One region of the Kinneretia aquatilis genome, then DNA from elsewhere that is predicted to be linked to it. Evidence: riboswitches for the same ligand, from Rfam matches in the RefSeq annotation. Region 1 holds a riboswitch; the other holds the start of a gene.

Evidence for each region. Region 1 has a riboswitch for glycine ahead of C1O66_RS00115 (D-amino acid dehydrogenase). Riboswitches for the same ligand answer to the same signal wherever they lie in the genome.
Region 2: it holds a riboswitch for glycine, as region 1 does, so the genes downstream of both, gcvT (glycine cleavage system aminomethyltransferase GcvT) here and C1O66_RS00115 (D-amino acid dehydrogenase) in region 1, are expected to answer to the same signal.

What each region holds. Positions count from the first base shown of each region.
Region 1 covers NZ_POSP01000001.1:21,668-33,740, reverse strand. The annotation lists gene C1O66_RS00160 (branched-chain amino acid ABC transporter ATP-binding protein/permease) at 1-118, shown strand, start outside; gene C1O66_RS00155 (ABC transporter ATP-binding protein) at 144-893, shown strand; gene C1O66_RS24155 (HD domain-containing phosphohydrolase) at 1,046-3,799, shown strand; gene C1O66_RS00145 (helix-turn-helix domain-containing protein) at 3,833-4,564, opposite strand; gene C1O66_RS00140 (cytochrome P450 family protein) at 4,714-5,781, shown strand; gene C1O66_RS00135 (antibiotic biosynthesis monooxygenase family protein) at 5,778-6,209, shown strand; gene C1O66_RS00130 (bleomycin resistance protein) at 6,206-6,661, shown strand; gene C1O66_RS00125 (CreA family protein) at 6,762-7,226, shown strand; gene C1O66_RS00120 (diguanylate cyclase) at 7,270-9,048, shown strand; glycine riboswitch at 9,108-9,201, shown strand; glycine riboswitch at 9,203-9,321, shown strand; gene C1O66_RS00115 (D-amino acid dehydrogenase) at 9,494-10,801, shown strand; gene fusA (elongation factor G) at 10,971-12,073, shown strand, end outside.
Region 2 covers NZ_POSP01000004.1:836,769-848,841, reverse strand. The annotation lists gene C1O66_RS23275 (sensor histidine kinase) at 1-1,052, opposite strand, end outside; gene C1O66_RS23270 (response regulator transcription factor) at 1,049-1,705, opposite strand; gene C1O66_RS23265 (amidohydrolase family protein) at 1,922-5,329, shown strand; gene C1O66_RS23260 (antitoxin Xre-like helix-turn-helix domain-containing protein) at 5,469-5,897, shown strand; gene C1O66_RS23255 (RES family NAD+ phosphorylase) at 5,910-6,638, shown strand; gene C1O66_RS23250 (hypothetical protein) at 6,653-8,752, opposite strand; glycine riboswitch at 8,913-9,016, shown strand; glycine riboswitch at 9,033-9,141, shown strand; gene gcvT (glycine cleavage system aminomethyltransferase GcvT) at 9,207-10,337, shown strand; gene gcvH (glycine cleavage system protein GcvH) at 10,446-10,823, shown strand; gene gcvP (aminomethyl-transferring glycine dehydrogenase) at 10,968-12,073, shown strand, end outside.

The DNA.
Region 1 (12,073 bases):
GGGCTTGACCGACCGCCTGGTGGTGATGGAGTTCGGCACCAAGCTGATCGAAGGCACGCCGGCCGAGGTGCAGGCCAGCCCCGAGGTGCGCGCCGCCTACCTCGGCACCGAACATTGAATGCCTCTGCCAGGACGCTGAACCCATGAGCTCCCCCACACCCTTGCTGAGCGTGCGCGGACTGCACGCCGGCTATGGCCGCGCCGAGGTGCTCAGCGGCCTCGATCTGGACCTGCCGGCCGGACAGGTGGTCACGGTCATCGGCCCCAACGGCGCCGGCAAGAGCACCACCTTGAACGCCTTGATGGGCGTGCTGCCGGCACGCGGCCGCATCCTGCTGGACGGCGAGGACATTGCCGGCCTGAGCCTGGAAGAACGCGTGATGCGCGGCCTGGCCCTGGTGCCGGAAAAGCGCGAGCTCTTCACCACCATGAGCGTGGAGGACAACCTGCTGCTCGGCGGCTACCGTCCGCTGCGCCTGGGCCAGCGCGACTGGCGCGAGCAGCTGGCCCAGGTCTTCGAGCTGTTCCCACGCCTGCTGGAGCGGCGCGAGCAGCTGGCCGGCACCTTGTCCGGCGGCGAGCGCCAGATGCTGGCCGTCGGCCGCGCCCTGATGGCCCGGCCCAAGGTGCTGATGCTGGACGAGCCCAGCCTGGGCCTCGCACCGCTGGTGGTGAAAGAGATCTTCCGCATCGTGACCACCTTGCGCGAGCGCGGCGTCAGCGTGCTGCTGGTGGAGCAGAACGCCCGCGCGGCGCTGGAGGTGGCCGACTACGGCTATGTGCTGGAGACCGGCGCCATCGCCTTGCAAGGCCCGGCCGCCACGCTGGCCGGCGACGGTCGTGTGGTCGAGACCTATCTCGGCAGCGCCCGGCACAAGCCGGCCGCCATGTGACGGCTTGAAGAACCGCGGTGCGCAAAGCGCCGCCGGGCCTGAAATACTTGACGAATTCCCCGCGGGCTTGAAATCCGTCCTTGGGTTCACGCTGATACTGGCCGATGACCTGAAGGCCGCGACGACGGACCGGGGAGGAATCTTTGTCAGCCATGGATCTGTTTGCACTCAACCACGAAGTCACTGTCCTGGAATCGGCCCTGACCGAGCTTCAGGGTGAAGCGCGCCTGAGCGTGCTGCTGCCCCTGGCCTGGCATCTGCGTCAGCGCGACTGCAAGCGCGCCCTTCTGCTGGTCAACGAGGCCGAGGAATGGCTGGCCCAGGTGAGCTGGGATGAAGCCCGCAGCCAGGCCTGCCATGCACGACTCTTGCTGGTGCTGGGCGAAGTGGCCTGGTTGTTCGCCCAGCTCGATGCGGCCGAGCAATACGCCGAGGCCGCGGTCGAGAACTTCGCCCAGCTGGGCGACCGCGTCGGCTGCGGTGACGGCCAACTGCTGCGCGCCGCCCTGTGCACCGAGCATGGCGACAGCGCCACCCGCGACGCCTGCCTGCAACAGGCGCAAGACGACTACCGCGCCGCCGGGGACGCCGAGCGCCAGCAGATCGTGCGCGCCATGCGCCTGAACCATGCGGCCTGGCGCGACACCACCGGCACGGCGGCACGGCTGCACAGCGAATTCGCCGGTCTGCCCCAGCCCCTGCCCCCGGCCCTGCAAGCCTGGGTCAGCAGCGCCAATGCCCTGGTGGCCGCCTTCACCGGCGAGCTGGGCATGGCGATCAAGCATTTTCTGCAGGCCCACCACGCGGCCATGGAAAGCGGCCAGATCCGCCACGCCGTGTTTTCAGCCAGCAATGGCGCCGACAATTTCGCGTCGCTCGGCGACCTGGATGCCGCCCTGGAATGGGACGAGCTGGCCCTGGCTCAGGCCCAGGCCTGCGGCTGGCCCGGCACCCTGGGCGGCGCGCAGATGCAGACCGGCAATGTGCTGCGCCTGCTGGGCCGCCTGCCCGAGGCCCACGCCATCCTGAACGAGGCGCTGGAATCCATGCAGGCCCTGCATCACGCCAGCCGCTACAGCCTGGCCCTGCAGTACCAGGGCGATGTGGCCCTGGACATGGGCGAGCCGGCGGCAGCGCTGGATTGTTTTCTGCAAGCCGAGACCATTGCGGTCAATCTGGGCGAGCCTTTCTATCTGCTGCGCTGCTGGCGCGGCCAGGCCAGTGCCCTGGGCCGGCTCGGCGAGCCCGAGCAGGCATTGAGCAAGATCTCGGCCGCCTTGCTCAATGCCCGCGAGCTGGGCAGCGCCGATGAGCAGATCAAGGTGCTGCGCGTCTTCGCCGAGCTCTACCAGCAATACGCCCTGCCCGCCCCCGAGGGCATGACGGCCGCCAGCCCCACCCTGCACTACCTGCTGCAGGCCTTGCAAATGGCCAGCAGCATCAAGGGCTACATCCTGCCCAGCGACCTGCTCGACGAGCTGGCCAATGCCTACGCTGCCACCGGTGATGCCGCGCAGGCTCGCCATTACGGCCAGGCCGCCGCAGCCGCGCGTGACAACAAGCGCCTGGACGATGCGCGCAACCGCGCCATGGCCATGCAGGTGCGGCAGGAGAGCGCCTTGGCCCGTGCCGAGGCCGAGTACCACCACCGCCTGGCGCAGGCCGAGAGCGAACGCGCCGCCCAGCTGCAGGAGGCCAGTGCCACGCTGGAGACCCTGGGCCGCATCGGCCGCGAGATCACCGGCAGCCTCAACACCGACGCCGTTTTCGCCGCGCTGTATCGCCACCTCGGTCAGCTGCTGGACACGACCTCCTTCTTCGTCTACCTGCTGGAGCCAGGCGGCCATGCGCTCAAGGCCGCCTTCATCAACGAGGCGCGCCACCGCTTCCCCTCGCCGCTGATTTCGCTGCAAGATCCCGAATCGCTGACCGCACGCTGTGCCCGCGAACGCTGCGAGCTGTTCTTCCCGTCCGCGCCCCGCAGCCATCCGCCCGGGCATCTGATGGGGCCACTGGAAACGCAGAGCATGATGTTCTCGCCTCTGCTGATCGGCGACCGGCTGCTGGGCGTGATGTCGGTGCAGTCGGTGGACAGCCATGCCTACGGCGAACGCGAGCAATCGATCTTCCGCACCCTGTCGGCTTACGCCGCCATCGCCCTGGACAACGCCGGGGCCTACGCCGCCGCCGAGACCGCGCGCCAGCAAGCGAACGCCGCGCTGGAGGCCCTGAACGAAGCCCGCGCCAAGCTGGCCGACCGCGCCGAATGGCTGGCCGAGGAGGTGCGCAAGGCCACCAACCAGATCGTTCAGCGCGAGCGCGAGACCGTGATCCGCCTGTCCAAGGCGGCCGAGTACCGCGACCCCGAGACCGGCGCCCACATCCTGCGCATGGCGCATTACTCCGAGCTGATCGCGCGCGGCCTGGGCCTGCCCGTGGCCGACCAGGAGCTGCTGCTGGAAGCCGCACCCATGCACGACATCGGCAAGGTCGGCATCACCGACAGCATCCTGCTCAAGCCCGGCCGGCTGACGCCGGAAGAGTTCGAGATCATGAAGCTGCACGCCAGCTACGGCTACGAAATCCTCAAGGACAGCTCCTCCCTGGTGCTGCAGGCCGGCGCCGCCATCGCTCTGGGCCACCACGAAAAATACGATGGCACCGGCTATCCGCAAGGCCTCCAGGGCGAGGCCATTCCCATCTTCAGCCGCATCGTCGCCGTGGCCGATGTCTTCGATGCCCTGACGTCCGAGCGCCCCTACAAAAAAGCCTGGACCTTGGAGGCCGCCGCCGCCCACATCAAGGCCCATGCGGGCAGCCACTTCGACCCGGACTGTGTGCGCGTCTTCTTCGAGCACTGGGACGAGGTGCTGGACATCCGCCAGCGCTTCCAGGACGAGGATTGATGCGCCGGGCGCGGGCGCGGGCGCGGGCGAGGCTCAGGCCTCGCCGAGCAGGCGGCGCAAGCCCGCCCGACCGCGCGGCGTGATGCGCAGGGCGCGGCTGTCCAGCGCGCCCTCCACCCAGGCCTTGCGTTCCAGCAGCGCCAGCCAGGCTGCGCCCAAGGCGCCGCCCAGATGCGGCCGGCGCACGCTCCAGTCCATGCAGGGGCAGGCGAAGCGGCGCCGTTGGCGCAGCGCCGCCCCCAGGTCCAGACCCAAAGCCGCCAACGCATCCTGGCCCGCCAGGCTCAGCTGATAACTGCGAGCGTCCTCGGCTTGTACGATCAACCAGCCCTGCTGAAGCAGGTGCTCGTGCCAGCGCACGGCCCACTCGCCGGCCATGTGGTCATAGCAGCGCCGGGCCTCGCGCAGCTCGGGCGGCGTGCTTGGCTCAAAGCGCGGCAAGGCCTCGCTGTGTTGGCGGCCCGCCAGCACCAGCAGGGCCTCGAGCGCAGCGCCCACTTCGCCCCCGGCCAGGCTGTGGTAGCGATGACGCCCCTGGACCTCGCAGCACAGCAGGCCGGCCGCGACCAGGCGGCTCAGATGGGCACTGGCCGTGGAGGCCGCGATCTCGGCCGCCGCCGCCAGCTCGGTCGCAGTGCGGGCATGGCCATCGAGCAGGCAGCACAAGATGCGCGCACGCGCCGGCTCGCCCATGGCCTGAGCCAATGCGGCCAGGGCTTGATCGGCAAAGCCAGCGCCGCGGGGCGGCAAGGGTGTGTCATCCATGCTTCGATGGTAAGCGAAGCATGTGCGCGGCCAGCACCAGACACTGACGCCTCTGAACTCACTGAGCCCCTCTCTCCACCTCCATGCCCTGCCCCTTCACCTCCCCACTTCCACCCGACGCCCCATCCAGCCCAGCGGCCGACACCCCCATGGCCGCGCAGGACTGCAAGCGGTTTGATTTCGACCCCATCTTGCAAGCCCATGTGATCGCGGGGCCTGATCTGCTGCGTCAGGCGCTGAGGCATCCGGACCTCGGCGTGCGGCCGCCCGATCAGCCCCTGCCGCCAGCCTTGCAAGGCCGCCGCTTCGGCGCCATTTACGGCCAATGGCTGCGCATGCGCGAAGACCCCGCACGCAACGCAGAACGACAGGCGCTGGAGCAGGCCCTGACCGCGCTCGACCGCCGCGTGCTGCAGGCCGAGGCCCAGCATCAAGCCCGCCTGGCCTTGAGCCAGAGCTGGGAGGCCTGGCAATGGTCCAGCCTGCCGGCCAGCCTGGCCGCCATGCTGGGCGTACCCATGTCCAGTGCAGCGGATCAAGCCTCGCTTCGGCAGCAGCTCCAGGCCCTGGCCCAGGCGCTACGACCGGAAGCCGGGCCGCGCGAGCTGGACGCGGCCGACCAGGCTTGCGAAGCCTTGACGCAGGGCCTGGGCCGCCAGGGCCCTGCGCCGCTGTGGCGAGGCTTGAGCCTGCCGAACTGGGATGCAGCAGCCCAGGCAATCGGTTTGCTGTGGCAAAGCCATGAGGCTGGCGCCGGATTGCTGGGCCAGGCCCTGCTGGCCGGCGCGGGGCATGAGGCAGAGCTGCTGCGGCTGGCGCAGAGCCCGGGCGTCATCCAGCATACGCGGCGCTGGGCCTTGCACGACTGCCGCTTGGGTGACAGCTACCTACCGCGGGGCACGGCCCTGCTTCTGCGCCTGGCTTGCGAGCCCGCGGAGCCGGGCGCCGGCCTGAGCTTCGGACACGGCCGCCATCAATGCCCGGGCCAGGAACTGGCCTTGCTCATGGCGCAGGCCACCCTGGGCGTCGCCCGCCAGGCCTTGGCGCAGGGCATCGCGCCCCCGTCCTGGCAGGGCCACCATGCACTGGCCCATGCCCGCGTGCCGCGCCTTGCCGACAGGGCCGACCGAGCCGAGAGCCTCGTGCTTGCTGACGCCAAGCTGCCCACCGAGCGAGCGCCAACACCCTCGACCACAGCCCAGGAGTCGCGCCCATGATCCTCGTGGTGTTTGAAGTGAAGCTCGCAGCCGGCCAGCGCGAGCATTACCTGGCGCTGGCGGCGGCCTTGCGGGCGGAGTTGGCGCAGATCGACGGCTTCATCAGCATCGAGCGTTTCCAAAGCCTGAGCGATCCCGACACGCTGCTCTCGCTGTCCTGCTTCCGTGACGAAGCCGCCGTCCAGGCCTGGCGTTCGCAAGCCGCCCACCGCGAGGGCCAGGCTCAGGGTCGGGCGACAGTGTTTGCCGACTATCGCCTGCGCGTGGCCGCCGTGCTGCGCGACTACGGCTTGCACGATCGCGTGCAGGCACCGGCGGACAGCCGGCAGGCCCTGGAAGCGCCCCTCGCCGGCGGCGCGCAACTCGCCCAGCCAAGCCACGGATGCCGCACACAATCGGCGCTTCGCCACGCTCCCCATCCACCGTGAACCGCTGCGCGCCCACCGAACCCTTCTGGAACCCCATGGTGCCCGAGCTCGCCGTCAGCGATCTGGCTGCATCGCTGCACTTCTACCGGGCCTGCGGATTTGAGGTCCGCTTTCGCCGCGATGATCCCCCGTTTGCCTATCTGGAGCTCGGCCGCGCGCAGCTGATGCTGGAGCAAGACCACGCGCACAGCTGGCTGACCGCGCCGACCGAAACGCCGCGTGGCCGCGGCATGAATCTGCAGATCGAGGTCGAGGATGTCGAGCAGCTCCAGGCGCAGCTGCGCCAGTTCGGCTGCCCCCTCTTCCGCGCGCTGGAAGAAAGCTGGTACCCGGTGTCCGAGCGGGAAGAAGAAGGGCAACTGGAGTTTCTGGTACAAGACCTGGATGGCTATCTGCTGCGCTTTTGCCAAGTCCTGGGCTCACGCGAACGCCCGAGCCCTGGCGAGCACTGACGCCCCACCACTCGACGCCACCGCACACGCCGCCACCATGCCCAAGACGCACACCCCGCTCGCCTCGAAGATCTCCTCGTTCTGGCGCCGTGCCGGCCTGATGGGGCTGGGAATCGCAGCTCTTTTCTTGGGCCTGCCGGCCCGGGCGAGCGGCGAGGCCGTGGGCGAGGTCGACACTGCGTTCAAGCTGATCGGCCCCGATCACAAGGTGGTGGTGGAGGCCTACGAAGACCCCAAGGTCACGGGCGTGACCTGCTACGTCTCGCGCGCCAAGACCGGCGGCATCAAGGGCGGCCTGGGCTTGGCCGAAGACAAAGCCGAGGCCTCCATCGCCTGCCGTCAGACCGGGCCGATCGGTTTCGCCAAGCCCCTGGCACGGCAGGAAGAGGTGTTCAACGAGCGCATGTCCCTGGTGTTCAAGAAACTGCGCATCGTGCGCATGGTCGACAGCCGGCGCAACACCCTGGTCTACCTGACCTATTCGGACCGCCTGGTCGACGGCTCGCCGCAGAACAGCGTGACCGCCGTGCCGGTGGATCGCGCCACGCCGATTCCGCTCAAGTGAGCGCAGTGCCAGGCGGCAAGCCCGAGACCTTGAACGCCGGCCGATGAAAGCCCGAGCACAGCCTCCCTGCCGCCCCCGGCTCACGCCGGAGCAGGTGGACGCGCTGAATGCCGAAGCCTACGCGCTGCGCATGTCGGACACGCCGCGGGCCTTGCGTCTGGCGCAGCAGGCCCATGAGCAGGCCCTGGCCATCGACCACCCGCGCGGCCTGGCCTATGCCTTGCTGCGCTGGAGCCTGTGCGAGTTCATCCTGGGCCAGCCGGTGGCGCCACTGCAAGCCCGACTGGATCGGGCCCACAGCCTGCTGGAGGCGCTGGGCGAGATCGATGGCCATCTGGATGCCTTGAACTTGCAGGCCCTGATACAGGCCCGCCAAGGCGACTATGAACAGGCCCTGCATTTGGACCAGCGAGCCCTGGAACTCGCCCGCCTCCACCAGGCCAGTCATGCCGAATCTCGCGCCCTGAACAATATGGCGGTGACCCGCCTCACGCAGGGCCAATTCCCGGAGGCCCTCGAGTTGCTTCAGCTCAGCCTCGCACTGGCCGAGCACAACGGCTCCATCGTCGATCAGGCCTATGCCCTGGGTCAGATGGGCCAGGTGCTGCAAGGCATTGGTGAGATGGACTTGGCCGCGGAGCATCTTCAGCGCAGCCTGCACTGCGCACGCCAGACCCAGGACCTGGCGCGCCAGGCCACCAGCGCGCTGGACCTGGGCACACTGCTGAGCAAACTCGGCCAGCATGCCGAGGCTTGCCTTCTTCTGGACGAAGCGCTGACCCTGTCGCGGCGCACCGGCAATGTCAACGATCTCGGCCAGGCACTGCTGGGCCTGGGCCAGTCCTGCCTGGCGCGAGGGGCAGTGGACGCGGCCCTGGCCGCCTTCGAAGAAGCCCGGCCGCTGGCCCTGAGCGTGGGCGACAGCCCTTCGCTGTGCAGCATCGAGATGGGCCTGGCCGACGTGTGGCAAGCCCGAAACGATCTGCCGCAAGCCCAGGGCGCCCTGGAACGCGCACTGGCTCATGCCACGAAAGGCCGGCTCACCGCCCTGGCAAGCCAGGCTCATCGGGCCCTGTCCGAGCTGGCCGAGCGGCGAGCCGATCACGCCCTGGCCCTGCAGCACTACAAGGCCCACCATGCCTGCGAACAACGCCTGCTGGGCGAGCACTCGCAGCAGCGCCTGCGCGGCCTGTTCGTGCGCCAGCAGGCCCAGGCCCTGAGCCAGGAATTGCAGGCAGCCCGACAGGCGGATCAGGAAAAGCAGGCCTTGCTGACGCAACTCTCGGCGCAAGCCGACTTGCTGCGCCAGCTCAGCCATGAGGACGCCCTGACCGGCCTGGCCAATCGCCGCTGGCTGGACCTGCTGCTTGAACAGGAGTGCGAGCGCGCGGCGCGCTTTCGCCACCCGCTCAGCCTGGCCATGCTGGACCTCGATCACTTCAAGGCCGTCAACGACCGCTTCGGCCATGCGGTGGGCGATGCCGTGCTGCGCCAGCTTGCTCGCCTGCTGCGTGACCACTGCCGGCGCGCCGATGTGGTGGCGCGTTATGGCGGCGAGGAGTTCACCCTGATCCTGGTGGAGGCCCCCCTGCCCCTGGCCAGCCAGCTCTGCGACAAGCTGCGCCAGCAGATCGAGCGCTTTGACTGGCGCAGCCTGCACCCCGATCTGCATGGCATCACCGTCAGCATGGGCCTGGCCGGCAACGCCGAAGCCCACACGCCCGAAGCCTTGTGCGCCCTGGCCGATGAGCGCCTCTACCAAGCCAAGGGCGAGGGCCGAAACTGTGTCCGTCCGACCGGACTCCTGGCCGACTCTCGCTGATCCCAGGGCTGCCCCGCATTTGCCCTGACTTCGCATACAGGCAAGCCCGTCTACACTGCACACCGGATTCAGGAGAGTGCAGGCCCGCTTTGGACCCTGCCGCCGAAGGCGCAAGCTCCCATACTCGCTCAGGCCCCGTACTGGATCCGTCAACAAGCCGAATGCTGGAGAGAGCGGCCCGCGCAGACGATGCGCAAGCCGCCACCGAAGGAGCAAGGCCATGCCCCCGGGGCGCGGCTGAATCTCTCAGGTAACAGGGACAGCGGGAGCGGCGCGCGTCAAGCGCACGCTCTTGCTGCCATTGCCCGATCTGTGCTCTGCCCGGCTCGCGCCCCACCCTGGGGTGCCTCACCTGCCTGGAACGAAACACAGCCCGCGCTGGGCCTGGGCGTACGCCTGCGCGTCTCACTCAACGGTCTGTTTGTCTTGTTTCAGGAGTGCACACATGCACGCAATCGTCCTGGGCGCCGGGGTCACCGGCGTCACCACCGCCTGGTATCTGCGCCAAGCGGGTTTTGAAGTCACCGTGATCGACCGCCAGCCCGCGGCCGGCCTGGAAACCAGCTATGCCAACGGCGGCCAGATTTCCGTCTCGCATGCCGAGCCCTGGGCCAACCCGGGCGCGCCGCTCAAGGTCTTGAAATGGCTGATGAAGGAGGATGCGCCCCTGCTCTTCCGCCTGCGCGCCGACCCGGCCCAGTGGCGCTGGGGCCTGCAGTTCCTGCGCGAATGCACGCCGGGCCGCACCGCCCACAACATCCGCAACATCGTCAATCTGGGCCTCTACAGCCGCGAGCAGCTGCAGCGCCTGCGCGCCGCCACCGGCATCGCCTACGACCAGCGCCAGCAAGGCATCCTGCACTTCTACACCAGCGAGCAGGAGTACGCCGCTGCGCAGGAGCCGGCCCGCATCATGCGCGAGCAAGGCTGCGAGCTGGACATGAAAACGCCCGAGGAATGCGTGGCCATCGAGCCGGCGCTGGCGCAATGCCGCGCGCAGATCGTCGGCGGCAGCATGACGCCCAGCGACGAGTCGGGCGACGCCCATCGCTTCACCCAGGCACTGGCCGCCCTGGCCGAGCAGGCCGGGGTGAAGTTCCGCTATCAGACGCGTGTGCTGGGCTGCGAGCGCGAGGGCCAGGATCTGGCGCGGGTGATCGTGGCCGATGCGAACGGTGAAATCGAGCGCCTGACCGCCGACCGCTTTGTGCTTTGCCTGGGCTCCTTCAGCCGCGGCCTGGCGCGCGAGCTGGGCGTGTCGCTCAACATCTACCCGGCCAAGGGCTACTCGATGACGCTGCCGGTGATCTCGCCCGCGCACAGCTACCAGGTCTCGCTGACCGACGACGAGTACAAGCTGGTGTTCTCGCGCCTGGGTGATCGCCTGCGCGTGGCCGGCACGGCCGAGCTCAATGGCTATGACAGCACGCTCAATCTGCGCCGCTGCGAGGCCTTGCTGCGGCGCACGCGCGAGCTGTTCCCGCAGATGGTGGCGCCCGAGGGCCAGCCCAGCGGCGCCCAGTACTGGACCGGCCTGCGCCCGGCCACGCCCTCCAACCTGCCTTACATCGGCGCCAGCCGCGTTGGCCGCCTCTTCCTCAACACCGGGCACGGCACCCTAGGCTGGACGCACAGCTGCGGCTCGGCCGCGGCCCTGGCGGACCTGATCTGCGGCCGCCGGCCCGAGCTGGATTACGCCTTCTGCGGGCCTGAGCTCGGCGCCTGGGCCGGCCGGGCGCAAGCGGCCACTTGAGCGAACCGGCCCAAGCCCGCCGGCGCGGGCCTTGTAAGCCGGCCGGGCTTCCTCTACCCTGAGGCCAGAGCCGAGCGGACCCCTCCCCTGCGTCAAAGCCCGGCACCGCGCACGCATCCATCACCGCGCCCCACAAAAGCCGGGGCGCCGGAGAGCCAAGGAGACTGCCATGAGCCCGAGCCCGAACGGCGACGCCAGCCGCGCCCCATCCGCCACCGGTGCGCCCCAGTCGCACCTTTCGCCAGCGGTCGCGGCCCTGCGCAGCCTGGCCCTGGTCGGCCCCGCGGCGGCGGGCAAGACCAGCTTGCTGGAGGCCTTGCTGCTGCAGGCCGGCGCCATCACCCAGGCCGGCACGGTGGAGCGCGGCAACACCGTCAGCGATTTCGACCCGCTGGAGCGCCGCTACCAGCATTCCCTGCACAGCAGCGTGGTGCATCTGGAGCATGGCGGCGTGCGCATCCACGCCATCGACACGCCCGGGGCGGCCGATTTCATCGGCCAGTCTCTGCCAGCGCTGGAGGCGGTGGACACGGCGGTGCTGGTGCTCAACGCGCAAAGCGGGCTGGAGCCCATGGCCAGCAAGATGATGGAGACCGCCGCTCAGCGCGGCCTGTGCCGGCTGATCGTGATCAACAAGATCGATCTGGCCGAGCTCGACCTGCCAGGCCTGCTGGCGCAGATCCGCACGGTGTTCGGGCGCGAATGCCTGCCCCTGAACCTGCCGGCCGAAGGCGGGCGGCGCGTGCTGGACTGCTTTTACAACATCATCGGCCAGGCCGATTTTTCCTCGGTGGGCCTGGCGCACCAGGCCCTGGTCGAGCAGGTGGTGGAGGTGGATGCCGCGTTTGTGGATCGTTATCTCAGCGAAGGCGATGTCGACCCGCGCGAGCTTCACGTGCCGCTGGAGCAGGCCTTGCGTGAGGGGCACCTGATCCCGGTCTGCTTCACCTCGGCGCGCAGCGGCGCCGGCGTGGCCGAGCTGCTCGATGTGATCGAGCGCCTGCTGCCGAACCCGGCCGAAGGCAACCCGCCCCTGTTCCTGCGCGGCGAGGGCCCCGAGGCCCTGCCCCTGCAAGCCTTGCCCGAGCCCAGCGCCCATGTGCTGGCCCATGTGTTCAAGATCATCTCCGACCCCTACCTCGGCAAGATGGGCGTGATGCGCGTGCACCAGGGCACGCTGCGCCGCCACAGCCAGCTCTTCATCGGCTCGGCACGCAAGCCATTCCGCGTCGGCCACCTCTTCCTGCTGCAGGGCGGCCGGCATGTCGAGGT
Region 2 (12,073 bases), on a different contig from region 1:
TGACGCAGGGCGTTGTCCAGCAGATTGGCCAAGGCAGCGCTGAGCAGATTGGGATCGGCACGCACTGGAACTGTTCGGTCCGCCGGCGCCTGGACATGCAGCTGCAGCTGATCCAGGGGCAAACGCTGAGCCAGGTCGGCCAGATCACCCAGACTCAGGTCCTGCACATCCAGCTCCGCCCCGCTGCGGAACATCAGCAGCAGGGACGAAACCACGCGCTTGAGCCGTTCGGCCGCGGCCCGAGCGCGCAGGATGCGGGGCCGCGAGGCTTCGTCGGCCTCACGCTGAGCCAAGGCCAGTTGTGCGTCCATGCCGGCCAGCGGGGTGCGCAAGGCATGGGCGGCATGTGCGGCAAAGGCCTGCTCATGGCGAACCCGTAAGGCCAGACGCTGGCCCAGCTCATGGATGGCGCTGCGCACCGGCAGCAGCTCCGCCCGGCTGGCTGGAGGCAGATCGGTCTCGGCGCGCATGGGGTCGTAAGCCTGGATCTGCGTGCCCAAGGCCGCCAGCGGCTGCAAGGTGGCCCGCACGCGCCGGCTCAGCAGTGCCGCCCAGAACGCACTGACCGCCAAGGCCGCAGCCAATAGTGCGAGGAGCGCGCCGTAACGCGATTCCAGGCGCTCGGCGCGGGTCTGGGCCACCAGCAAGGTGCTGCGGCCGTCCGACATGGGTATGGCATAAAGCCGCCAACCGCCCGGCGCATCAAAAAGGCCGCGGCGCGTTGGCATCAACAAGGCGCGCGCCGGCGCCATATGGGAGCGGCGCAGCACCTGGGCAGAGCGGCTGTCCAGCAGTTGCCAGACCAGATGCTCCTTGTGCGGCGGCGCGGGCAAGACCTGCCCCTGCAGTTCGTCGGGCAGGCGAGCGCCCTGCTTCAGCAGACCATAGATCAGCTCCGAAGATTCGCGCAAAGCCTCGTCCATCAACTCCTCGGCCTCGTGACGCACCACCCACACCACGCTCAGCAGCACGGTCAGCAGCCAGGCGGCGCTGATCCACCACAGGCTGCGCGAGAGTTCGGCCCGCAAGCTGGGCAGCGTGTTCGTCGTCATGGGCTGACCCGATAGCCGAGGCCGCGCACGGTCTCGATCAACGCACGCCCCAGCTTGCGCCGCAGATTGAAGACATGTACTTCGACCACATTGCTGGCTGCCTCGCCCTCGAAGCCTTGGGTCAAGGCCTCCAGATCGGATTTGGACACCACCCGGCCCGCGCGATTCACCAAAGCCTCCAGCAGCGTCCATTCCCGTGCGGTCAGGTCCACGCGTTGGTCGCCTCGGTACACGCATTTGGCGGCCAGATCCATGTCCACCTCCGCGGACAGGCGCCGACGCTGTGCACCTTGCGACAGCGACCGCCGCTGCAGGGCGCGGATGCGCGCTGCCAGCTCTTCCGGTTGAAATGGCTTGACCAGGTAATCATCGGCACCGCTGTCCAGTCCCTGGATGCGCTCGCTGAGCCGGTCCTTGGCCGTGAGCACGACGATGGGCAGCCCGAGGCCGCGCGCGCGCAGCTGGCGGATCCAGTCAACCCCGGAGCCATCGGGCAGTTGCCAATCGACCAGCAGCAGGTCGTAGGGCTCGCTGATCACCAGTTGCGCGTCGCGCAGGCTCTGGAACCAATCCACCAGATGGCCCTCCAGGCGCAGGAACTCGCTCAAGCCCTCGCCCAAGGTGTCGTCATCTTCAAGCAGCATCAGACGCATGCGCCTTACCTCCTGCTGCAACGGTAGCACTGTGGAGAGCGCCCCACTTCAGCTCAGCTTCAGATGGGCACCACGGCCATGAGCCGTGGCGCCGCTCAGGCACTTGCGCGAGCAGCGCCCAACTGACGCGAAGGAGCCCGCCGCAGAGGGCAATTGCTCATGGCTGCAGGAGGCGGCTGTCGCTATCCTCGCCCGGCACTTCACCCAAGTCATCCCATGAGCACAAGCACTGCCACACCTTTGTTTCTGAGCCCCGCCACCGCGGGCAAGACCTGCCCCTCCGCCTTGCGCGCCTGCGCCCTGGCCGTCGCCCTGCTGGGAGCCGTGCACAGCGGTGTGGCCCAAACAGCCCCGGCTGCCGAAAAGGCGACTGAGAAAGCGGCCGACAAGAAAACCTGGAACGTCAACCAGCCGCCCGGCACCGGCCGCCAGGTGCAGATCGACACCCGCAGCGGCACCTGGATGAGCGTGGACGTAAGCCCTGACGGCAAGCAGTTGGTCTTCGACCTGCTTGGTGACCTCTACCTGCTGCCCATCGCGGGCGGCGAGGCCAAGCCCCTGACCCATTCCATCGCCTGGGAGCAGCAAGCCCGCTTCTCACCCGATGGCCGCCAGATCGCCTTCCAGAGCGACGCCGGCGGCGGCGACAACATCTGGGTGATGAATGCCGACGGCAGCGGCGCCCGCGCTGTGACCAAGGAAGACTACCGCCTGCTCAACAACCCGGTCTGGCACCCCAACGGCAAGTACATCGCCGCGCGCAAGCACTACACCGGCACACGCTCGGCCGGCTCGGGCGAGATCTGGCTCTTCCATGTGGATGGCGCCGCGGCCGGCAACAAGGGCGTGCAGCTGAATGAGAAGCCCAACTGGCAGAAAGACCTGGGCGAGCCCGCGCTTTCGCCCGACGGCAAATACCTCTACTACTCGCAAGACACCACGCCGGGCCGCAGCTTCGAGTACAACAAAAACTCCAACGGCGAGATCTTCAAGATCTTCCGCCAGGACCTCAGCGACGGCACGGTCGAGGCCTTTGTTCAAGGCGCCGGCGGCGCCATCCGCCCCACCCCCTCGCCCGATGGCAAGTACCTGGCCTTTGTGCGCCGGGTGCGCAACCAGAGCACGCTCTTCCTCAAGGACCTGAGCAGCGGCCGCGAGTTCGCCGCCTGGGGCCAGCTGGAGCGTGATCTGCAGGAGAGCTGGTCCATCAACGGCGTCTACCCGGCCTTTGCCTGGACGCCAGATGCCAAACAGATCGTCGTCTGGGCCCAGGGCAAGCTCTGGCGCGTCGACCCCTTCAAGAGCACGGCCGCCGAGATCCCCTTCCATGTGAAAGACCAGCGCGAGGTGCGCGAGGCCTTGCGCGTGCCGCAAGAAGTGGCGCCCGATCAGTTCGCCGTCAAGCAGCTGCGCTGGGTCAACACCTCGCCCGATGGCAAATCGGTCGTCTACTCGGCCCTGGGCCATCTCTACCTCAAGGACCTGCGCTCGGATGCCGCGCCGCGCCGCCTGACCCAGCAGCAAGGCGAGGCCTTCGAGTTCTTCCCCAGCTTCTCGCGCGACGGCCGCGAGCTGGTCTATGTGAGCTGGAACGACGACAAGCTCGGCAGCGTGCGCAAGCTGGACCTGGCCAGCGGCCGCGAGACCGTGATCACCAAGGCGCCGGGCAAATACCTCTCGCCGCGCTTCTCGCCTGATGGCCTGCAGATCGCCTACGTCAAGGCCAGAGGCGGCTACCTGACCACGCCCTGGCATGGCCTGGAGAACGGCGTCTACATCACCGCGGCGGATGGACGTGGCGAGCCGCAGCGCATCAGCAAGGACGGCGACAGCCCGCAGTTCGGCGCCCGCAATGACGCGGTGTATGTGAGCCGCTCCAGCATGAGCAGCGAGGTCGATTCGCGCCGCTCGCTCTGGCGCATCGAGCTCAAGGACCGCAGCGAAACCGAGGTCGCGCGCAGCGAGTACGTCAGCCAATACAGCCTCTCGCCCGATGGCCAGTGGCTGGGCTTTGTCGAGCGCAGCCACGCCTATGTGACGCCGCTGCCGCAGGCCGGCAAGACCATCACCGTAGGCCCCAAGATGGACGCGCTGCCGGTACGCCAGTTCGACGTGGTCGCCGGCGAAAACATGCAGTGGAGCGGCGACAGCCAGCAGCTCTGGTTCAGCCATGGCGACGAGCTCTACAGCGCCCGCCTGGCCGAGGCCTTCCCGCCCGCGGCCGTGGATGCCGATGGCAAGCCGGTGGCCAGCACCTTCAAGCCCGAGACGGTGCAGCAGGCCGGCCGCAAGATCGGTTTCAGCCAGGCCAGCGACAAGCCCGCCGGCCGCATCGCCATCAGCGGCGCCCGCATCGCCACCATGAAGGGCGATGAGGTGATCGAAGACGGCGTGATCGTGGTGCAGGGCAACCGCATTGCCGCCATCGGCCGCGCCGATCAGGTGCAGATCCCAGCCGATGCGAAACGCCTCGATGCACGCGGCAAGACCATCATCCCAGGCCTGATCGATGCCCACTGGCACGGCGGCATGGGTGAGAGCGAGATCATCCCCCAGCAAAGCTGGATCAACTACGCCTCGCTGGCCTTTGGACTGACCACCATCCACGACCCATCCAACCGCAACGGCGACATCTTCACGCAAGCCGAGATGCAGCGCGCCGGCCTGGTGACCGGCCCGCGCATCTACTCGACCGGCTCCATCCTCTACGGCGCCAAGGGCAGCATCAATGCCCCGGTCAACAACCTGGACGATGCGCTGGTTCATCTCAAGCGCCAGAAGGCCGCGGGCGCCATCAGCGTCAAGAGCTACCAGCAGCCACGCCGCGAGCAACGCCAGCAGGTGATCGAGGCCGCGCGCCAGACCGGCATGATGGTGGTGCCCGAGGGCGGCTCGCTGTTCCAGCTGAACATGAGCATGATCGTCGACGGCCACACCGGCATCGAACACGCCCTGCCGGTGGCCGAGGTCTATGACGATGTGAAGCAGCTCTGGACGCAGACGCAGGTCGGCTACACGCCCACGCTCAACGTGGCCTACGGCGGCCTGGACGGTGAGCATTACTGGTACGCCCGCACGGAAGTCTGGAAACACCCGCTGCTAAGCAAGTACGTGCCGCGCGCCGTGCTGGAGTCACGCAGCGTGCGCCGTGAGACCGCGCCCGAGGAAGACTTCAACGTCATCCGCGTCGCCCGCACCGCCACCGAGCTGCAGCGCGGCGGCGTCAAGGCCAATATCGGCGCCCACGGTCAGCGCGAAGGCCTGGGTGCCCATTGGGAGATGTGGATGTTCGGCCTCGGCGGCATGACGCCGCTGGAAGCCATTCGCACCGCCACCGCCAACCCGGCGCATTACCTGGGCCTGGACAAGGACCTGGGCTCGCTCGAGGTGGGCAAGCTGGCCGATCTGGTCATCATCGACGGCGATGTGCTCAAGGACATCCGCCAGAGCGACCGCATCAGCCATGTGATGCAAAACGGCCGGGTCTTCGAGGTCGGCAGCATGAACGAGGTGCTGCCGCGCCAAAAGGCCCGCAAGCCCTTCTTCTTCGACGGCGCCGACGGCCGCAGCATGCCGGTCGAGGCACACAGCCATGGCCACGGTCACGGCGGCGAGGAGGACTGAAGATCAGAGGGTGGCGCGAGGAAAATTCAGTTCCGTACTGAATTCTTGTTTTCGTTCGCCAAAGAACTTACACTGAACTCCTCAGCGACGCCGCTCCTGCCTGCCCAGGCCGGCGCCGCCCACCTGCCAGGAGTTCGCCATGGCCGCCCTTCCTTCGGACTTCCACAGCCAGCCGCAGCCGGGCTTGCCCGATCTGCACACCCCGGCCGCCGCCGGCGCGGCGCTGCGCACGTTTTTTCGCATGGCCCAGGCCTGGGGCCTGAGCAATGAAGAACAGCAGCGCCTGCTCGGCTGCGGCCGCACCACGTTTTACGACTGGAAAGCCGGCCGCATCAAGGCCGGCCTGGACGGCGCCACGCTGGAGCGCCTGTCTCATCTGTTCAGCATCTACGCCAGCCTGCAGATCCTGCTTCCCATCCCGGAGCGGGCCGATGCCTGGATCAAGAAGGCCAACAGCGCGCCCCTGTTCGGCGGCGGCAGCGCCCTTTCGCGCATGCTGGGCGGCCAGATCGCCGATCTCTTTGTCGTGCGCCAGTACCTGGATGCACAGCGCGGCGGCTGGGCCTGAAAGACCTGGCGTTTGAGCTCCTCCGCCCTGCCCCCGTCTGCCCCGATCGCCCTGCCCTGCATCCCCGTGCACTGGCCGGATTCCTGCCGTCTACTGCCCAGCCGCTACCCGCCCGTGCTGCTGTTCGACGCAGTGGCCGAGCCGGCGGACCTGGCCGTGGTCTTCGCCATCGAGGCGCTCGGCAACCCGCGCCTGCGCGAGCAACTCGGCGAGCTGAGCCTGGTGCCGCCCGAGCAGCGCCTCTGCGGCCCCGGGAGCAGCCCCATCATGGCGGCCTTCACCCACCTGAACCCCGAGGGCAGCCGTTTTTCCGACGGCAGCTACGGTGTCTACTACGCCGCGGCCACGCTGGAAACCGCCGTGGCCGAGGTCAGCCACCACCGCGCGCTCTTTCTCGCCCGCACGGCCGAGCCGGCCATCGATGTGGATCTGCGCTGCTACCGCGTCACGGTGCAGGCCGATTTGCACGAACTGCGTGCCGACGACCGTGATCTGCGCGCGCTGGCGCTGCTGGATGCGAACTCCTACGCCGCCTCGCGGCCCTTCGCCCAGAGCCTGCGCGAGCAAGGCAGCGCGGGCCTGATCTACGACAGCGTGCGCCAGCCCGGCGGCCAGTGCGTGGCCCTGTTCACCCCGCGCGCCGCCTTGCCTCCGGCCCGGCAGGCCGAGCATGTGACGCTGCGCTGGAACGGTCAGCGCATGGCCGACTGGTACCTGAAGTCAGGCCACCACGTGATCTGATTGCTCAGCAGCGCTCAGCGCCAGACGCCTTCGCGGTTTTCTTTCTGCGTGGCGTAGTAGGTGTAGAGCACCGCGTCGGTCACGTTTTCAGTCTGAAGCAGGCCGGAGGCCGACATCTTGTGCGACCAGGTGCGATCCGCCCCGTAGTGGCCGACCCAGGGGATCTGACGCACCAGCTCGCTGCGGATGGGGGTCAAGTGTTGCGGGTTGCGGTAATAGCCCTCGGGCGCATCGACCCAGACCTTGTTCTTCATGCTGTAGAACACCGATTTGAAGGGCCCACCCTCGACGCTGATGCGCGCCGAAAAGCCCACGCAATCAACTCCGTTCAGCAAGGGGTAGATGGTGTCGACGTAGTGCTCGGAGATCTCGTCGTCATCGTCCACGAAGTTCAGGTACTCGCCCTGGGCGATGTCGATCATGGCCTGCAGCTTGGGGCCGTACTCGCGGCTGCGGTTGTCTTCGAGCACCAGCAGTTCCACATCGGGATAGCGGGCCACCTGGGGTTCCAGGATGGCCAGCATGCGCTTGCGCAGCTCGCGCCGCGCCGGCAGGCTGGGCACGAGGATGGACCACTTGAATTTCTTCGTCGCGCCGGCCTGCGCCGCCGGGCAGGCGGGCAACAGGCGGTGGGCCGCGTCCACGGCATCGTCGGGCAGGCGCAAGCGGCTCTGGCGCGCCCGCGCCGTGGTGCGCTCGCGCAGCGAGCTCTCGATCTTGCGCAGCACCACCCGCGTGCCCAGGGCCGCCTCGGCCTCGCAGGGCCGCGCCTGGGCATCGAAGTAGGCATGGGCCAGCAGCTCGAAGCGCTGCCCGAACCAGCCCAGCGCCCAGAAATCCTCGCCGCAAGCCTGCCAGAAGCTGCTGAAGAGATCGGGCGCGGCCAGCCAGCCCGCAGCAGCTGCAGGCTCGGGTGGCAAGGCGCCGGCCAAATCCAGTTGCAGCTCGCCGCCGGTTTGCAGCAGACGCAAAGCCTGATTCAGCAAGGTCTTCAATGCCGAAGCCTCATGCTGCAGGCCGCTGACGTCGAGCAACTCCAGGCTCTCGGCCTGCAGCTCGATCGGGCCATGCGCGTCCGACTGGTCGCGCAGCGGCAGATCCAGTGGGCGGCTCAGGTCCAGCCGAAGATCGGGCTCTTGCTCGGCATCTCGGCTGATATTGAGCCAGCCGGCTTTGTAATCGGCGCCGGCGCCCACATGCAGGCGCTGCGGCCGCCAGGGCGCTTGCGGCAAGGCCGGCAGGCGTTCAACGGCATGGTTGGCCGCAACGGCGAGCATCTCGGCATAGGCCACAGCCGGGTCGGCCTGCTCAAAGCGCTCCAGCGCCAGGCGGGCGAAATCAAAAAACGCCGGGGTGCCGAAGTCCTCGCTGAAGAACTGCTCCAGCTGCCCGCCCTCCAGCCACAGGACCGAGTCCTCGAAGGCCGGATGCACCTCGGTGCCCGGCGCGCGCTCGGAGATGACGGGCGTGCCCAGGGACAGGCAGATCGCCGCCCGGGTCTGCTCGAAGCGGCTGCTCTCGTAGAAATGCACATTGAGCACGGCCTTGGCCTGGCGGATGAACTCATCACGCTCGGGGCCGTAAAGCGGGCCGTCGAACAAGGCCACGCTCAAGCCCAGGGCCTCGATGCGATCCAGCCAGGCGCGGCGGCGATCGTTCATGCTGCCGATGAACAGCAGATCGATGGGCCGCTGCTCCAGCGGGATGGATTCCGCCGGCCTCAGGTACGGTGCATGCAGCAGGGGGAACACCGGCACCTGATCCGGCCGGGCGCGGTAGGCGCTGCAGTTGGCGGCGTCGTAATCCACCACCGGCCAGTTCGCCAGCAGCTGCAAATACTCGGGCGAGACCTGGGCCCCGCCCTCGCCCAGCTGCTCCAGGTTCACAAACACGCAGACATGGCGATCGAGCAAGGCCGGCTCAAAACCGAGATGGGCGCCAAAGATGAAATTGATCGCCCCATGGCGCAGCCGGTTCTTCGCCATGCTGACCTCGGCCCCGAGGCGGCGGAACTGGTAGCGGAAGTAGCGCGCCTGATCGAGCAAGCCCAGGGAGTGCACATAGGCCCCGGGCTGCTGGATGCAGAGGTGAATTTCGGGCGCGGTGTGGCTCATGGGCGCGGTGTTGCCTGCAAGGCGTGATTCATGCTGCGGCCAGCATAGGCAGAAGCGGCGCCCGCCATGGCGTGATGAACGCGAGGAAGCCGGCGCATTTGTGGATTTGCGAAAAGGCCTCGCCACGGAGCCACTTTTTGCGCAAAAACCAGGGCTACAATCGCCGCCGTCAGGAGAGAGCTTCCTCGCGGAAGCCGCCGAAGGCGCAGTGGCACTGGTGATCCCACGCTGCGAACGCTCAGGCAAAAGGACTGATAAAACGCCCGTTCACAAAACGTCGGGCGTCCTCACTGGAGAGAGACGGGTTTCGAGCCCGTCCACCGAAGGGGCAAGCTGTTGGCAATACGCCGGCGGCCAATCTCTCAGGTAAAGCGGACAGCGAGGGCATTCCCCCCCACTCCTTGAGTCGGTCTCAGGGGCGTGGGCCAGATGATTGCCCTCGAAAGCTGCTCCCATGTCCGCTGCTGACTCCTCCGCTCCCCTGCTCAAGACCCCCCTGCACGCCCTGCACATCGAACTCGGCGCCAAGATGGTGCCCTTCGGCGGCTACGACATGCCCGTGCAGTACCCGACCGGCGTGATGGCCGAGCACAAGCACACCCGCGCGGCCGCCGGCCTGTTCGACGTGTCCCATATGGGCCAGGTCCGCCTGATCGGCGATGGCGCTGCCGCTGCGCTGGAAACCATCGTGCCGGTCGATGTGATCGACCTGGGCCTGTTCAAGCAGCGCTATGCCCTGTTCACCAATGAACAAGGTGGCATCCTGGACGACCTGATGATCGCCCGCCGCCCGGACGACCTCTTTGTGGTGGTGAACGCCGGCTGCAAGGTGCAGGACATCGCCCACATGCAGGCCAAGATCGGCGACAAGTGCCAGGTCTTGCCCCTGCCCGAGCAAGCCCTGTTGGCCCTGCAAGGCCCGCAGGCCGTGACCGCCCTGTCGCGCCTGAACCCTGAAGTCGCCAAGCTGACCTTCATGACCGGCGGCTTCTTCAATCTGGACGGCATTGAGACCTTCCTGACCCGCTCGGGCTATACCGGCGAAGACGGCTTCGAAATCTCGGTCCACCAGGACCAGGCAGTCGAGCTGGCCCGCAAGCTGCTGGCCCAGCCGGAAGTCAAGCCCATCGGCCTGGGTGCGCGCGATTCGCTGCGCCTGGAAGCGGGCCTGTGCCTCTACGGCCATGACATCGACACCGGCACCACCCCGGTGGAAGCCTCGCTGACCTGGGCCATTCAGAAGGTGCGCCGCGCCGGTGGCGCCCGTGCCGGTGGCTACCCCGGTGCCGCCGTGGTGGACGAGCAGCTGTCCAAGGGCGCCGCTCGCAAGCGCGTCGGCCTGGTCAGCAGCGAACGCATGCCGGTGCGCGAAGGCGCCAAGCTGGTCAACGCCGAGGGCGTGGAAATCGGCGTGGTCACCAGCGGTACCCTGGGCCCCACGGTAGGCAAGCCGGTGGCCCTGGCTTACCTGGCCAAGGAATTTGCGGCCCTGGGCACCGAAGTCTTCGCCATCGTCCGCGACAAGCGCACACCGATGACGGTGTCCAGCACCCCGTTCACGCCCAACGGCTACTACCGCGGCTGAACGGATGAGAGCCGGCTCGGCTCTCGTCGCGCTTGCCCGGCCCCGATCGGGCACCCTACATTTCATTTTCTTTCTCCTTTCCACCTTCCGAAAGCAACGGAGCACCGCATGAGCAACATCAAGTACACGCCTGACCACGAGTGGGTCCAGATCGAAGCCGACGGCATCGTCACCGTGGGCATCACCGTGCACGCACAAGACGCCCTGGGCGATGTGGTGTTCGTGGACCTGCCTGCCGTGGGCAGCAGCTTCGAAGCCAAGGAAGTGGCGGGCGTGGTGGAGTCGGTCAAGGCCGCCGCCGACGTCTACATGCCGGTCGCCGGCGAGATCACCGAAGTCAACGAAACCCTGCGCGACGACCCGTCGCTCGCCAACAGCGACCCGCTGAAGACCGGCTGGTTCTTCAAGGTCAAGTTGAGCAATCCGGCCGAGCTGGACGGCCTGATGGACAGCACCGCCTACGACGAGCTGGTCAAGAACAGCTGATCAAACCGGCCGCGGCGGCTCTATGAGTGAGGCCGCGGCACCCCCTGCCACAGAGCGCAGTCCTTGCGCCTTGCTGTGGCAGGCTCTCCCGAACACAAACGGCCTGAGGCCGCCACAAGCGGCGCCAGGCTCCAAGGATTTGCCATGTTGATGTCCGCCCTGCAGCCCCTGTCGGTGCTCGAGAACGCCACCGAATTCCAAGCCCGCCACATCGGCCCCGATGCCGCTGACGAAGCCGGCATGTTGTCGGTGATCGGTGCCGCCTCGCGCCGCGCCCTGATCGAAGCCGTGGTGCCCGCCAGCATCAAGCGCTCAGTGGGCATGGACCTGCCGGCGGCTGCGACCGAAGCCCAGGCCCTGGCCGAGCTGAAGGCGCTGGCGGGCAAGAACAAGGTGCTCAAGAGCTACATCGGCCAGGGCTACTACGACACGCTGACACCCGGCGTCATCCTGCGCAACATCCTCGAGAACCCCGCCTGGTACACCGCCTACACGCCCTACCAGGCTGAAATTTCGCAAGGCCGCATGGAGGCCCTGGTCAACTTCCAGACCATGGTGACCGACCTGACCGGCATGGCCATTGCCAACGCGTCCATGCTGGACGAAGCCACCGCCGCCGCCGAAGCCATGACCCTGGCCGCCCGCGTGGGCAAGAGCAAGAGCCAGACCTTCTTCGTCGCCGACGACGTACTGCCGCAAACCCTGGAAGTGGTGCGCACCCGTGCCGAGCCCCTGGGCTTCAACGTGGTGGTGGGCCCGGCTGCTGAGGCTGGCAAGAGCGAGTGCTTCGCCGCCCTGCTGCAATACCCCGGCGTGAACGGCGATGTGCGCAGCCTGCAAGCCGCCGCCGACGCGGTCCATGCCCAAGGTGCGCTGCTGATCGCTGCCGCCGACCTGCTGGCCCTGACCCTGATCAAGGCCCCCGCCGAGCAAGGCGCCGACATCGCCGTGGGCACGACCCAGCGCTTCGGCATGCCCATGGGCAATGGCGGCCCGCACGCCGCCTACATGGCCTGCAAGGACGAGTACAAGCGCAGCCTGCCCGGCCGCCTGGTCGGTGTCTCCATCGACGCCCACGGCAAGCCGGCCTACCGTCTGGCCCTGCAGACCCGCGAGCAGCACATCCGCCGCGAGAAGGCCACCTCCAACATCTGTACCGCCCAAGTGCTGCCGGCCGTGGTGGCCAGCATGTACGCCGTGTACCACGGCCCGCAAGGCCTGAAGCGCATCGCCCAGCGCGTGGCCTCCTT